Regions from separate parts of the Embleya sp. NPDC050154 genome, predicted to be linked through region 3. Evidence: riboswitches for the same ligand, from Rfam matches in the RefSeq annotation. Region 3 holds a riboswitch; each other region holds the start of a gene.

Region 1 (4,952 bases), 590 kb from region 3:
CGTTCGAACGTGTCGGAGGCGGCGGTCTCCTCACCCCGGACGTGGGCCAGGACGAGTCCGTGTCGGCCGTCGGCGGTGCGCAGGGTCGGTGCGCCGCCGTTCCAATAGGAGACCACCCCGGCGACATCGGGTTCGGCGCCGAGTCGGTCGGTCAACTCCTTTGCCTGGAGCGCGACTTCGGGTGCGTCAAGGGGGCGGTCGGCGCCGACCAGGAGGACCAGGTTGGGGCGGCTGCCGGGGAAGTCGCGGTCGAGGGCGGTCGCGGCACGGGCCGAGGCCGAGTTCGGGTCGACGGCACCGCCGCCGAGCAGGTGGTCGCCGACGCCGCGGCCGAGCAGTCCGGCGCCGATCAGCAGGAACAGGGCCGTGATCAACAAGAGCCGGGGCCGGGCGGTGGTCAGGCGGGCCAGGGCAGCGAACATCGCCGAACCCTTCCGTAGAGTCGATGGATCGTATGTGGAACATACGATATGCAAAGCCTTTCGTCTAGATGACATATGTTCGCGGACCGCTAACATGTGGACATGACGGACCGACCCAACACCGGGCGGCCGCCGATGGGAGCACGGACCGGGTACCGGCTGGTCAAGCTGGCCGATCTCCTGTTGGCGCTCGCCGATCAGACGCTTTCCTCGCTGGGCGTCAAGACCAAGCACGTGCATGTGCTGGAGACCCTGCTGACCTACGAGTCGTTGTCCCAGCAGGACGTCAGCCGACTGCTCGGGATCGACCCCAACGTCCTGGTCGGCGTACTCGACGATCTGGAGGAGCGCGGCTTCGCCGAGCGTCGGCGCAACCCGCACGACCGACGGCGGCACGTCATCCAGGTCACCGCCTCCGGACGCGAACTGGTCGCGGAGAGCACCCGGTTGCTGAGCGCGGCCGAGGACGCGTTCTTCGCCGCCGTCTCGGCCGAGGACCGGCGGATCGTGCACGACGCGTCCGGCCGGCTGCTGGCCGCGCATCGTCCCGGGTGGTCCGACGACGGATCCGACGCGAGTTGCTGAGCGGCCGCTTCGGTGCGGCGCCTGGATCGAGGCGCCCGCCGGGCGACTGCGGTTCCACTCGGGCCGGGTTCGGATGCGAGCCCGGGCCGGTCCGGATTCCGGCTCGGGCCCGGATTCACGCTTGCGTCCGGGTACTTCGCCACTTCTTCGTCTCTTCTTCGCCCGACCGCCATGATCCGACTCCCCGCGCATCACTTCGCGCGGGCCAGGGTGTGGGCGTCGACGGTCGATCGTCGTCGACCGGAGCGAGAAGGAGACGTCCATGTCCGGATGGAAGACCGTCACGGCCGCGATCCTGGCCGGGGCCGCCGTTGTCGCCGCCCCGGGAACGGCCGCCGCCGCGGATCGTCACGGTGGCCACCACCGCAAGTCCTTCGACCTCCAGGCGCACCGAGGCGGTCTCGGGCTGACCGTGGAGAGCACGCTCGCGTCCTTCGCCAAGGGTCTGGACCTGGGGGTGTCCACGCTCGAACTGGACGTCCAGATCACCGAGGACGGCCGGGCCGTGGTCACCCACGACCGCAAGGTCGACGGACGCAAGTGCGCGGACACCAAGCCGGTACGCGCCGGCGACCCGGAGTTCCCCTACGTCGGCAAGTACGTCAACACGCTCAGCCTGGCGCAGGTCCGCACGCTGGACTGCGGATCGCGGCAGTTCCCCGGCTTCCCCGCGCAGACCACCTCGCCCGGAGCCCGAATGCCGCTGCTCACCGAGGTGTTCGACCTGGTCAACCGCCGGCACGCGCGCGGCGTGAAGCTCAACGTGGAGACCAAGGTCGAGGCCGGCGCGCCGCAGGAGACCGCGCCGCGCGAGCAGTTCGTACAGGTCGTGGCGCGCGAGGTGCGCCGGGCCGGGCTGTTGCGCCAGGTCACCGTGCAGAGCTTCGACTGGGGCGCGCTCAAGCGCATGCGGCAGGTCGAACCGCGCCTGCCCCTGGTCGCGTTGACCAACTACGACTTCCTCCAGGTCGGCAAGCCCGGCGCCTCGCCCTGGCTGGGCGGCCTGGACATCGACGACTTCGACGGCGATCCGCTGCGCGCGATCTCCTCGTTCGGCGCCGGCACGTTCTCGCCCGTGCACGGCTTCCCGCAGGACGGCAAGGTCACCGACCCGAACTACCGTCCCTACGTGACCCGCGACATGGTCGCCCGGGCACACGCGTCGGGCATCAAGGTCGTGCCGTGGACCGTCGACGACCCGGCGACCATGGCCAAGCTGATGGACGACGGCGTGGACGGTCTGATCACCGACTACCCTGACCGGCTGCGGGAGTTGATGGCCGCACGTGGGCTGTCGCTGCCCAAGCGCTACCCGGCGCGCGGCTGATCGGCGCGATCCGCCGGAGACTTCGGCGTCCGCAGGGGTGGGGACGCCGAAAAGGGCCGGGCCCGTCGACACTCGGTCGACGGGCCCGGCCCTGGTACGGCTACCGCGTTGGTGTGGCTATCGCGGTGTGGTTACCGCCTGATGACGCTCGGCTCAGAGGTTGACGCCGTGCGCGCGCAGGTAGGTGACCGGGTTGATGCCGCTGCCGTAGTTCGGCGTGGTGCGGATCTCGAAGTGCAGGTGCGGGCCGGTCACGTTGCCGGTCGCGCCGGAGAGGCCGATCTGCTGACCGGTGCTCACCGTGGCGCCGACACGCACGCCGATGCTGGACAGGTGGGCGTACTGCGAGTACTTGCCGTCCGCGTGCTTGATCACGATCTCGTTGCCGTAGGCGCCGCCGTTGCCGGCCTTGACCACGGTGCCCGAGGTGATCGCCTTCACCGAGGTGCCGGTGGCGGCCACGAAGTCCTGGCCGGTGTGGCTGCCGCTGGACCACAGCTTGCCGCCGGTGCCGAACGCGGTGCCCAGGCCGCCCTTCACGGGAGCGACGTAACCGGACGCGTTGGCCGTGGTGGACTCGGCCTTGGCCGAGGACTCCTTGGCCGCGACCGGGGCCTTCTCCTTGACCTCGACCTTCGGCGCGACCTTCACGGACGCCGTGGTCTTGGTCTCGGTCTTCGGCGCGGCCGGAGCGGTCTCGGTCTTGGTGCTGCCGGACTCGGTCGAGGCCGAGGCCTTACCGGAGAGCGAGAGCTTCTGACCGATCTGGATGACGTTCGGGTTGCCACCGATCACCGAGCGGTTGTCGGCGTACAGCTTGTGCCAGCCGCCCTCGACATCCTTGGCGGCGGCGATCTTGGAGAGCGTGTCGCCCTTGACCACGGAGTACGAGGTGCTGGTCGACGCGGACTTCGCGGCGGCCGCCGGGACGACCTCGATCTTCGGGGCCGGAGCGGACTCGGCCGGCTTCTCGGCGGCCTTCGGGGTGACCTTGACCGTGGACTTGGTGCCGGGCGAGACGGCCGGCGCGGCGCTGCCCTTGGTCAGGCCCGCCGGGCCGGAGGTGTTCGGCCAGGCGCCGGGACCCTGTACGGCGAGAACCTTCTCGGCGATGGCGATCTGCTGGTCCTTGGTGGCCAGGTCGGCACGCGGGGCGTACTGCTGACCGCCGAACTCGTTCCAGGTGCTGATGGTGAACTGCAGACCACCGTAGAAACCGTTGCCGGTGTTGATGTGCCAGTTGCCCGAGCTCTCGAGCATGGCGACCTTGTCCCAGGTGGAGACGGAGGCGGCGTTGGCGGTGGCGAGACCGGTGACCAGCGGGGCGGCGACGATCGCGCCGGCCATGCCGAGGGTCAGCGCGAGACGCGTCTTCTTGGGCATGCGGGCAGGGGTGATGAACGACTGCACGAAGATTTTTCCTTCTCCCACGCCTACGAAGTGAGCTGTCGGATTCGGGCTGGAGAGTCTCGCCCGGCCGTGTTCGGCCCTCCTGAGGAAGGGACGGGCACGGCTTCACCCCAAGCCGTCGTCATGGGCGTCCGTGTCACGGACGCCCGGGACGGCATTCCACTTGGTTCCCCCGCTCCTGCCTTTCGGGTTTCGTACCGTGGCCTCGCTCCGGCGGCAGGATTCGGCGAACCGGGAGACCATTTCGCCGAGCACCGGACCGGTGTGGCGAAGCACCAAACTACGCACACCCTCGACTCGGATCCAAACATCACGTTTCGCCGAAACAGAAGAATCAGGGCGGAAGGGTGGAATATCGGGACCTAAAGTCCCGAGAAGCGTACGCATTGTGCCCGAATCGATGACATATAGTGGGTATTCGATTACTCAGGGCAGGAATCGTGAAAAGACGGTTTACGGTGCGTACGACCTCCTGACCATCGGTACCCGGCATGTGACGTGCGCCATAGAGAGGGTCGATGGCCGCCCGATATGTACCGCTATCGGTCAGCCGAAAACCAGAGATGCCCCGGTGGCGGCGCCCAAGAGCGCACCAGCCACGGCTTGCGCGACGGTGTGGTGACGCAGTGCGACACGCGACCAGCACACGACGCCGACCGCGAGATAACCGGTCGACCACCACGGTCCGCCCGCGACGGCGAGCAACGCGACGATGCCGGACGCGACCGCGCAGTCGACGCTGATCTTCCACGCCGCGTTCACCACCAGCAGCACCACCGTCATGCCCCACAGCGCGAACATCGCGAACACCAGCCGGGACGGCGCGCCGGCGCCGAGCATGACCGCCGCGCCGATGCCGATCGAGGCCAGGATCACCGCGAAGATGCGCGGACGCTGCCGGCGGTCCACCACGTGCCGGTCGCCCCAGGTACCGCGGCGACGCTCCCACTCGATGTACCCGGCCGGAACGATGCCCGCGCACAGTGCCGCGAACAGACCCCATCCGGCGCCGGTCCACGAGTGGGCGACGAGCGCACCGAAACCGGACAGTCCGGCAAGGATGGTGTTGCGCGGCTGGAGGATGTCGGTGACCACCTGGGCGGCGCCCCGGACACGGCCCGGACCGGGAGCGGCGGTGTGCGCCGCGACCTGGGCCGACGGGCTCCGCACGACTGCGTTGTCCATCCGCGTACGGTAGCGATCGGCTC
Region 2 (4,952 bases), on a different contig from region 3:
CCGGTCGGGGATCGATCCGATCAAGGGAGTACATCGTGCTGGACGATCGTGACGTGGAACGGGTGCTGGTGTTGGCCGCGCACCCGGACGACATCGACTACGGGGCGGCGGGGACGGTGGCGACCTGGACCGAGGCCGGCATCGAGGTGAGCTATTGCCTGGTCACCGACGGGGACGCGGGCGGCTTCGACCCGGCGGTGCCGCGATCCGAGATCGGCGGGATCCGGCGGGCCGAGCAGACCGCGGCGGCGGCGCACGTGGGGGTGAAGCGGCTCCACTGGCTCGGCTACCCGGACGGGCGGTTGGCCGCGACCCTCGAACTGCGGCGCGACATCACCCGGGTGATTCGGCAGGTGCGGCCGCAGCGCATGGTGATCCCCAGCCCCGAGCGGGACTGGACGCGGCTCGCGCCCAGCCATCCGGATCATCTGGAGGCGGGCGAGGCGGCGATGCGGGCGATCTACCCGGACGCCCGGAACCCCTTCGCGCACCCCGAGCTGTTGGACGCGGAGGGACTGCGGGAGTGGACCGTGCCGGAGACGTGGTTGTCGCCGACGGGGGATCCGGACCACGCGGTCGAGGTGAGCGCGGTGTTCGAGCGCAAGATGGCGGCGCTGTTGTCGCACGCGAGTCAGACGAGTCATCTGTCCGGGCTGCGCGAGGAGGTCACCGGGATGCTCGGCCGCAATGCCCTGCGGTTCGGTCTGGGCGCGGGGCGGATGGCCGAGGTGTTCCGGGTGGTGGACACCGCCTAGCGCATTCGGCGAGAGATCGAGGACGCGCCTGGGCGGTGAGCCGGCGGGCCCGGCGCCGGCTCAGGTCCACATGACGGCGATGGCGATGTTCGCCACGGTCAGCAGGCCGATCGCGCCGAGGACCTTCGGGGAGACCCGGTCCGCGGCGCGATTGCCCCAGACCAGCAGCAGGATCGCCAGCAGGATCACCAGCTTGGTGCCGATCTTGGCGTTGTCCACGTCCTGGTCCAGGCCCGCCTGGACCACCCCGACCAGCGCCAGACCGGTGACGAGCATGGTCAGCGCACCGTGCGTCATCGCGGGCACGATCCGCACGTCGCCGGTGCGCAGCCCGGACATCTGGGTGAGGAAGCCGCCGAGCAGGGACGCAATGCCCACGATGTGCAGGACCAGCAGGATCTGCCGCAGAACGTCCACGTCGTACAACTCCTCGTCGGCTCCTCGCGCGGCGCCCGGGACGCCGTCGTCGTTGCGGGTCGCAGCTTAGCCGGCGGCCGATAAGGGACCTTCCGGTTGGTCATACGCCGGCAATATGCGCCAAACGGCTCAAGATCGACTTTCGGGAATCCGGGCGCTTTTCCCGTGATACGGGGAGAAGGAAACGGTGACCTTGGTAAAGTTTTGGCAATGCAGAGGCCAATGGTGATGGTCGTGACACGCCTGTGACTAGTGTTCTGCGACAGGCGATCGGCTCGACGTCGGCCACCCGGTCGACACGATCGCCTCCGCCGAATTCGGGGACGCGTTTCGGTGACGGTGGGTGACCACCGTCGTCGCGACGAGAAGCCGGAACCGGGGACCCTCGCAGTCCCTGGGGTGAATCGGTGCTCCGGCACCGTAGGGCGCCTTCTTCCGCCCGAACCCGTCAGCTAACCCGGTAGGCGGCCGAGGAAGGAGACCCGCCACCAGTGGCGTCCCAACGTCGACCCGGGCAGCACCGCAAGCCCAAGCCGCGCACCGCCGTCCGTACCGCAGCGACCGTCGTCACGGCCGCGGCGACGATGACCGGCGTGATGACCTTCGCCGGCACCGCGAGCGCGGATCCCGCGCAGTCGTTCCAGCAGACCAAGGAACGCGTCAACCAACTGCACAGCGACGTGATCAAGGCCACCGACGCCGCCAACGGCGTCGAGGAGCAGATCACCAAGCAGCAGGGCACCGCGAACCAGACGCAGGCCCGGATCGCCGAGGAACAGGCCGCGCTGAACGCCCTGCGCGACCAGATCGGTGTCCTGGCGGCCAACCAGTACCGCAGCGGCGGCCTGCCGCCGTCGCTCTCGCTCGCGCTCAGCGGCGACCCCGAGGGTTACCTGCAGAAGTCGCAGATGATGTCCCAGCTCGACGGCCAGCAGGCCGCCAAGCTGAAGCAGATCGCGGCGCAGGCCCGAGTTCTCCAGCAGGACCGCACCGAGGCCTCCTCGCAGCTCGCGGAACTGGAGAAGCTGCGGACCGAGCTGAACAAGAACAAGGCCGACATCCAGGCCAAGCTCTCCGAGGCCCAGCGGCTGCTGAACACGCTCACCGAGCAGCAGAAGAAGGAAGTCCTCGACTCGGACGAGCACGCGGGCGACACCTCGCGTACGCCCGACCGCAGCTCGCGGGACAAGGAGAAGGACACCGCGCCGGCGACCAACATCCCGGCCTCCGGCCGGGCCCAGGCCGCGATCAGCTACGCGTTGGCGCAGATCGGCAAGCCGTACGTCTCCGGCGCCGAGGGCCCCGGCTCGTTCGACTGCTCCGGCCTGACCCAGGCGTCCTGGAAGGCGGCGAACGTCTCGCTCAGCCGCACCACCTGGACCCAGATCAACGACGGTCCCAAGATCGCCAAGAGCGCCCTCCAGCCGGGCGACCTGGTGTTCTACTACTCGGACAACCGGCACGTGGGCATGTACATCGGCAACGGCCAGATCGTGCACGCCCCGCGTCCGGGCAAGACCGTGACCAAGGCGCCGCTGGACTCGATGCCGTTCCTCGCGGCCATTCGACCCGGCTAGGCCCACGGGACACCGGCGACACGTCGACGGCGCCCGTCCTCGGATTCGTTCCGAGGACGGGCGCCGTCGTGTGTGCCGGGGTATACCGCCGGTCCGGTCAGACCAGCCGGCGGTCGGTCGCCCAGCGGGTCAGCTCGTGCCGGTTGGAGAGCTGCAACTTGCGCAGTACGGCGGACACATGGGTCTCCACCGTCTTGACCGAGATGACCAGCCGCCGGGCGATCTCCTTGTACGCGTAGCCGCGCGCGATCAGCCGCAGCACCTCGCGCTCGCGCTGGGTGAGTCGGTCCAGGTCCTCGTCGATCGGCGGCACGTCGGTGGCCGCGAACGCGTCCAGCACGAAGCCCGCCAGACGCGGCGAGAACACCGCGTCGCCCTCGCCGACCCGGCCGATCGCGCGGATCAGCTCGTCGCCGGTGATCGACTTGGTCACATAGCCCCGGGCGCCGCCGCGGATCACCCCGATCACGTCCTCGGCCGCGTCCGAGACGGACAGCGCCAAAAAGCGCACGGCCGGGATCAACGACGCGCACTGGCGCAGCACCTCGACCCCGCCGCCGCCGGGCAGGTGCACATCGAGCAGGACCACCTCGGGACGGGTCTCGGTGACCACGGCCACCGCGCTCGCGACGTCGTCGGCCTCGCCGACCACCTCGACCGCCTCACCGATCTCGGCGCGCACGCCGGTCCGGAACATCCGGTGGTCGTCGACCAGGACCACCCGGGTACGCGGCGCGTCCTCGGGGTGCTCGGTGCTCGTCTCGGTGGCGTTCACGTGTTCGTCCTTCCCACAGCGGCCCGGCCGGCCTCGGCTCGGCGCATCTCCAGCTCGACCTCGGTGCCCTCGCCGGGTTCGCTGCGGATGTTCGCGGCGCCCCCGTTGCGGCGCATGCGCCCCAGCACGGACTCTCGCACACCGAGTCGGTCGGCGGGCACCGCGTCCGGGTCGAAGCCGGGTCCGCGGTCCCGCACGAAGACGGTGACCGTGTCCTCGTCGGCCTCGCCGAACACCGAGATCGCCGCGCCGCCCGCGTACTTCGCCGCGTTGACCATCGCCTCGCGCGCGGCGGCCAGCAGAGCGGCCAGCTTGTCGTCCACCGGGCAGTCGCCCACGGACACCACCTCGATCGACACGCCGTGCGCGTCCTCGACCTCGGCGGCGGTCGAGCGCAGCGCGGCGGCGAAGGTGCGATCCGGTTCCTCGCCGTCGGGGCGGTACAACCACGCGCGCAGCTCGCGCTCCTGCGCGCGGGCCAGCCGGGCCACCTCGCGCGGGTCGTCGACCTGACGCTGGATCAGCGTCAGCGTGTGCAGCACCGAGTCGTGCACGTGCGCGGCCACCTCGGCCCGCTCTTGGGCCCGGATCCGGGCCCGACGCTCGGCGCCCAGCTCGCGGGTCTGTCGCAGCAGATACGGGCCGAAGATGACCAGCAGCCCGACCAGGAGCAGCCCGGCCCCGCGCATCGCGGCCAGCGCGTCGCCGAGGCCGCCCCGGCCGAACGAGAAGAACACCAGACCGGCCAGCACCAGCGTGGCGCCGACGAAGGTGCGCAGCGCGCCGGCCACCCGGCTGCGCCCGTCCAGCGAGAACCACCGGTTGCGCTGCGACTCGTCCGCCTGGCGCCACAGCAGGATCACCCCGGGGCCGGCCACCAGCAGCGGCCAGATCCAGTCCCCGACCTTGCTTCCGCTCGTGGTCGCGCCCACGCCGGTGAGCATGGTCGCGGCGATCAGCACGATGATCAGGGCGAGTGCCTGATGCCGCTCCCGACCACGTTCGCGCGGTGGCGGGGTCGTGGCCCCCGCGCCCTGCGGTACGAAGATCCAAAAGGCCGCGTAGAGCGCGATCCCCAGACCCGCGAAGAACGCGAGCGCGACGAAGGCGACCCGCAGCAGCAGCACCTCGACACCGAGGTGCTCGGACAGACCACGCGCGACGCCGCCGGCGAACCGGTGGGAGGCGGCGCGCCGGAGCCGCGGGGTCGGCGGCACGGGCCGGACGGGCGCGGCGGGCGGGGGGTGGACGGCGGTCACACGACCGATCGTCACACGCCGGCAAGCCCCGACGCATCAGGGCTCGACCCTGATTCGCCCTCAGGGTCGAACCAGGGGCGGGCCAGGGCGGAGCCCGATGGGAACGGGGCGGCGGGAGCGCCACGATGGACCCATGAACGACGACATGAAACCCGGTATCTCGGCCGGC
Region 3 (4,952 bases):
GGAAAGCGTCCCCCGACCGGGTCGCGCCGACCGGCACATTCGGCGCGTGCCACCGACCCGATGTCGGTGCCGTCGGGCAGACTCGTGCCTTTGCCGAACCGGAAGGTGGATCATGGCCGAGTCGATCCCGCCCCTGCACTACGCCCCACGCTGGAGCGAGGACACCCGTACGTCGCCCGCCGAACTGGGCGACGAGCGCGAGGTCCTGACCGGCTTCCTCGACTGGCACCGGGCCACCTTCGAGCTCAAGTGCGCGGGCCTGTCGGCGGAGCAGTTGTCCGAGCGGGCCGTGTCGCCGTCCGGCTTGTCGCTGCACGGCATGATCCGGCACCTGGCCGGAGTCGAACGCTGGTGGTTCCACATCCAGTTCGCCGGTGACGACGTACCGATGCTCTACTACACCGACGACGACCCGGATCAGGACTTCGAGCGCCTCGACGGCGACCCGGCCGAGGCGTTCGCCCGCTGGCACGCGGAGTGCGAGCGCTCGCGGGAGATCGTCGCCGCCGCCGCGTCCCTGGACGACACCGGTATCCGCAAGGCCACCGGCAAGCCGTTCTCGCTGCGCTGGGTCCTGGTCAACCTGATCGCCGAGTACGCCCGCCACAACGGCCATGCCGATCTCCTGCGCGAACGCCTCGACGGAGCCGCCGGCATGTGACCGATCCCGGGCGACCGGCCGGGGTCACCCCGCCTACCCCGCGTCGTCGCGGCGAGCCGTCGAGGGCGACCGTCGGCTGCCGCTGCCGGCGAGCGCGCGCCGATCGGGTTCGGTCCCCGATCCGCCGCGTGCGTCCGCCCCGTCGACGCGTAGGTGGGGGCGGGTCCACGGCCGGTCCCGGGCCAGGTGCTCGGTCTCGGCGGCGCGCCACAGCCGCCAGAACCAAGCCAGTTCGGGGCCGTCCCGATCCAGGGTGCGCGCTGCGGCGAGCTCGGCCGGCGTGTCGACGTGCACGCGCAGCGCGGTCACCGGGCCGAGTTCGCGCCGGGCCGCGCCGACGCCCTCCAGGATCACCACCGGCGCGGCCGGAACCTCGCTGTAGCCGCTGATCCGGTAGCCGGCCCAGTCGTAGGTGTCGCAGCGGGCGGCCTCGTGTCGGGCCAGCGGTTCGAGCAGTTGGGCGCGCAGCCTGGGCAGCCAGCCGAAGAAGTGCCCCGGCCGGGCGAAGTCGTCCAGGCGCACCACCGGCGCGCCACCCAGTCGCGCGGCGAGCGCGTCGGCGAACGTGGTCTTGCCGGAACCGCCGATCCCGTCCACCGCGACCAGTCGGGTCGCGCCGATCGACGGCGGCAACGCGGCGACGCACGCGGCCGGCCGATCGGTCGTCGCGCCTCGAATGCGATCCGGCCGTTCGATGGGCATCGAAGCAGCCTATCCACCGGTGAGGGAGACCCGAGGTCGGCCGCGAGCCGGGTCGGTTCCGGGCCGGCCCCCGGCCGAGTCGGGCCGGGTCCGACTCGGTCCCGGCCCGCGGCCGAGACGAGGGCTCCGATCACCCGGGCCGAGCACTCTTGTACATTTGTACTTGTACATCTGTACCACTCGGAGGGAGAGGCCCGTGGCCTGGCTGTTCCTGGGGCTGGCGATCTCGTGTGAGGTGATCGCGACCAGTCTGCTGAAGAGCACCGACGGGTTCACCCGGCTGTGGCCGACGCTGGCGTGTCTGGGCGGGTACGCGGGTGCCTTCTACCTGCTGACGCTGTCGTTGCGGCAGTTGCAGGTGGGCACGGCGTACGCGATCTGGTCCGGACTCGGGACGGTGGCCATCGCGCTGGTCGGCGCGGTGTTCCTGAACGAGCCGGTGACGCTGCTCAAGGCGTTCGGGATGGCGTTGGTGATCGCGGGAGTCGTGGTGTTGAACCTGGGTGGTGCGCATTGACCGCGGCCAGGGACCCTGAGGGTCGGCGACTGCGGATCGTGCGCGGCGCGTGTGAGGTGATCGCGGAGGTGGGCGTGGGCAACACCACGCATCGCCTGGTCGCGGCCCGGGCGGGCGTCCCGTTGGGAGCGACCACGTACTACTTCGCCTCGCTCGACGACCTGGTCGCCGCCGCGCTCGCGCACGCGTCGGCGGAGACGGTGCGGCTGCTGGAGGAGTGGGTACGGCGTGCGCGGGACGCGAACGACCTGCCCGGCGTGCTCACCGCGCTCACCGCGGAATACCTCGCGGACCGCTCGCGCGCGCTGGTCGAGTACGAGTTGTACCTGGCCGCCGCCCGCAGCCCGGAACTGCGCGGGTTCGCCCTGGCCTGGGTCGAGGGCGTCGGCGACTTCCTGTCCGTCCGGGTCGGACCGCGCGCCGCCGCCGCCGCGCTCGCCGTGCTGGACGGGACCATGCTGCAGGTGCTGACGCTGGACACGACGCTGGACGAGAGGCAGTTGCGCTGGTCGTTGGCCCGGGTCCTGGACGAGGGCGGGTCTTCGTCGGTGAACGGGTCGTCGTAGGCGTCGAAACGGCCCGGTGCGCCGGGAGCGGCCGGGCCGGCGCCGACGCCGGGTGCGGTAGGGTCGGCACCGCGAAGGGGAGTAGCCCCGTGAACCGGTCGTCGACATGCTGGAGTCCTCGGACTCCCGGTGGCCGGGCCCGTGCTCGACACGGGTGGGCGAGACCTTCGGCCAGGCATCGACGCATCCTCGTCTTCTCGTGGATGTACCCCGTCGTGCCGGGCCGAGTGGTCCTCCGGTTGCCGTGCGGCGCTTCGTGAAGACCCGGGGCCCGGCTCTCGCAGAAAGCCACCCGGAATGCACCTCGACCTTCTGGCGATCCTGACCGCCTTCGGGCTGATCTTCCTCGCCGAGCTCCCGGACAAGACGATGTTCGCGTCGCTTGCCATGGGCACCCGCATGCGTCCGCTCTACGTGTGGTTCGGCACCTCGACCGCGTTCGTCGTGCACGTCGCCCTCGCCGTCGGCGCGGGCGGCCTGCTCGGCCTGCTCCCCGGCTGGATCGTCAAGCTCGTCTCCGCCGCCCTGTTCGGCTTCGGCGCCTTCATGTTGTTGCGCGGCGGTGCGGGCGAGGACGACGAGGACACCGCGGGCAAGAGCGTGACCGGCTTCCGGCCGGTCTTCGCGACCGCCTTCACGGCCGTGTTCATCAGCGAGTGGGGCGACCTCACCCAGATCACCACGGCCAACCTGGCCGCCACGAACGGCACCTGGTCCACCGCGATCGGCTCGGCCGCGGCACTGATGTCGGTGTCCGCGTTGGCCCTGCTCGCCGGGCGGTTCATCGCCAAGCGCGTCCCGCTGCAAACGGTGCAGCGGATCGGCGGCCTGTGCATGCTCGGGCTGGCGATCTGGTCGCTGGTGGAGGTGTTCACCGGCTGACCCGCCCCCGGTGATGCCTCGCCCCTGCGGATGGCGCCCGCGCCGCGGTCACCCGACGGCGGCGGGACGGATGGGTGCATCGCCGGCATGTCCGGCACGACCAGTCGATCGGTTGCCCGAAATGTGATGTAGGCCGCATGGATAAAACGGACATAAATTATATAGCCGACTTCGAGCCGCAATTCATTTTCCGCGCTCCGCGACGAGTCTCGACTATTTTCCGTTACCGCACGATCACACCACTCTCCGAGATATCCCCTCGTCATCACCGGTACCCCGGAGCCGAACACGGGAGAGATGTCGCTTTTATTCCGCCTTTACCCGCAGGGCGAAGTCGGGGTTTCGGTTGTGATCAGGCATCCGCATTGCCTACCTTTCTCGCCGATTCACCTTTCGGGTGAACCCTGTCGCCGGTACGCCGAATCCCGTCGCCGGCAGCGGGAGGTCTACATCGAAGAATCCGACGGGAGCGGGGGAACCAGGTGAATCGCCGTGGCCGGGATCGTTCCGGTGACGGCTAGGGGTGAAGTCGCGTAACGCGACCGGGCTGCTCCAGTCCGAATCCGACAGCTCACCTCGTAGGCGACAGGAGAGGACCCCATTTCATGCTGTCCACAAACGCTCGCCATCGTGCCGCTCGACCCACCAACGTCCGCCGCTTCGTCGCGGCGGTGGGCATCGCCGGCATGGGTGTCGTGCTCCCGGTCGCCACCGCCGGTGCCGCCCCGGCGCAGGCCCCCTCCACCTCCGAGCAGTCCCCCTCCACCGTGCTGTCGGCGACCCCCACCGCGGCGGTCGACGCGGCCCCGGTCCAGGCCGCGCCCGCCGCGCCGGAGACCGACACGGCCGCCGACAAGGCCCGCTACGTGGTCCAGGCCGGCGACACGCTGTTCCGGCTCGCCCAGACCAACCAGGTCAACGGCGGCTGGCAGAGCCTGTACGAGCTCAACCGCGACGTGCTGCTGTCCGGCCCGGACCTGATCGAGATCGGCCAGACCCTGCGGCTGGACGGCTCGGCGCCCGCGGCACCCAAGGCCGCCGCGCCCGCCAAGCCGAGCATCAAGGTCCAGCCCAAGACCTCCGTCACGCCCGGCAAGACCACCCCCAAGCCGGCGAGCAAGCCGTCGGCCGACGTGTCGGTCAAGCCCGCCGCCAAGGCCCCCGCCAAGCCCGCCACCGGCGGCTCGAAGGGCAACCAGGCGCCGACCGGCGGCTCCTCGACCGCGTCGAGCAGCAAGGCCGCCCAGGCCGTGGCCTTCGCCAAGGCGCAGATCGGCAAGCCGTACGTGTACGGCGCCACCGGCCCCAACGCGTACGACTGCTCGGGTCTGGTCCAGGCCGCGTACAAGTCCGCGGGCATCTCGCTGCCCCGCGTGACCAACGACCAGTTCGCCGCCGACACGCGCGTGTCGGTCGCCAACCTGCAGCCCGGCGACCTGGTGTTCTTCTACTCCGGCATCAGCCACGTCGGCATCTACATCGGCGACGGCAAGATGGTGCACGCCCCGAACCCGCGCAAGTCGGTCGAGATCGCCTCGATCAACACCATGCCGATCGCCGGCGCCACCCGCCCGGCCTGATCGAACCGGGCAAACCGCCGCCGCCGGCGCACACGTGCTCCGGC

The links. Region 3 has a riboswitch for cyclic di-AMP ahead of ACIBSV_RS03200 (NlpC/P60 family protein). Riboswitches for the same ligand answer to the same signal wherever they lie in the genome.
Region 1: another riboswitch for cyclic di-AMP. It lies ahead of ACIBSV_RS00450 (transglycosylase family protein); the one in region 3 lies ahead of ACIBSV_RS03200 (NlpC/P60 family protein).
Region 2: another riboswitch for cyclic di-AMP. It lies ahead of ACIBSV_RS34105 (NlpC/P60 family protein); the one in region 3 lies ahead of ACIBSV_RS03200 (NlpC/P60 family protein).

What each region holds. Positions count from the first base shown of each region.
Region 1 covers NZ_JBITJP010000001.1:103,367-108,318, forward strand. Annotated here, with positions in the region: gene ACIBSV_RS00435 (MMPL family transporter) at 1-422, opposite strand, end outside; gene ACIBSV_RS00440 (MarR family winged helix-turn-helix transcriptional regulator) at 525-1,007, shown strand; gene ACIBSV_RS00445 (glycerophosphodiester phosphodiesterase family protein) at 1,270-2,334, shown strand; gene ACIBSV_RS00450 (transglycosylase family protein) at 2,488-3,717, opposite strand; cyclic di-AMP (ydaO/yuaA leader) riboswitch at 3,750-3,983, opposite strand; gene ACIBSV_RS00455 (hypothetical protein) at 4,291-4,929, opposite strand.
Region 2 covers NZ_JBITJP010000019.1:215,101-220,052, reverse strand. Annotated here, with positions in the region: gene ACIBSV_RS34115 (PIG-L deacetylase family protein) at 36-755, shown strand; gene ACIBSV_RS34110 (hypothetical protein) at 816-1,172, opposite strand; cyclic di-AMP (ydaO/yuaA leader) riboswitch at 1,517-1,654, shown strand; gene ACIBSV_RS34105 (NlpC/P60 family protein) at 1,664-2,749, shown strand; gene ACIBSV_RS34100 (LuxR C-terminal-related transcriptional regulator) at 2,847-3,524, opposite strand; gene ACIBSV_RS34095 (PspC domain-containing protein) at 3,521-4,783, opposite strand; gene ACIBSV_RS34090 (PspC domain-containing protein) at 4,917-4,952, shown strand, end outside.
Region 3 covers NZ_JBITJP010000001.1:695,858-700,809, reverse strand. Annotated here, with positions in the region: gene ACIBSV_RS03225 (DinB family protein) at 113-661, shown strand; gene ACIBSV_RS03220 (uridine kinase) at 695-1,363, opposite strand; gene ACIBSV_RS03215 (DMT family transporter) at 1,560-1,880, shown strand; gene ACIBSV_RS03210 (TetR/AcrR family transcriptional regulator) at 1,877-2,446, shown strand; gene ACIBSV_RS03205 (TMEM165/GDT1 family protein) at 2,744-3,328, shown strand; cyclic di-AMP (ydaO/yuaA leader) riboswitch at 3,735-3,927, shown strand; gene ACIBSV_RS03200 (NlpC/P60 family protein) at 3,934-4,908, shown strand.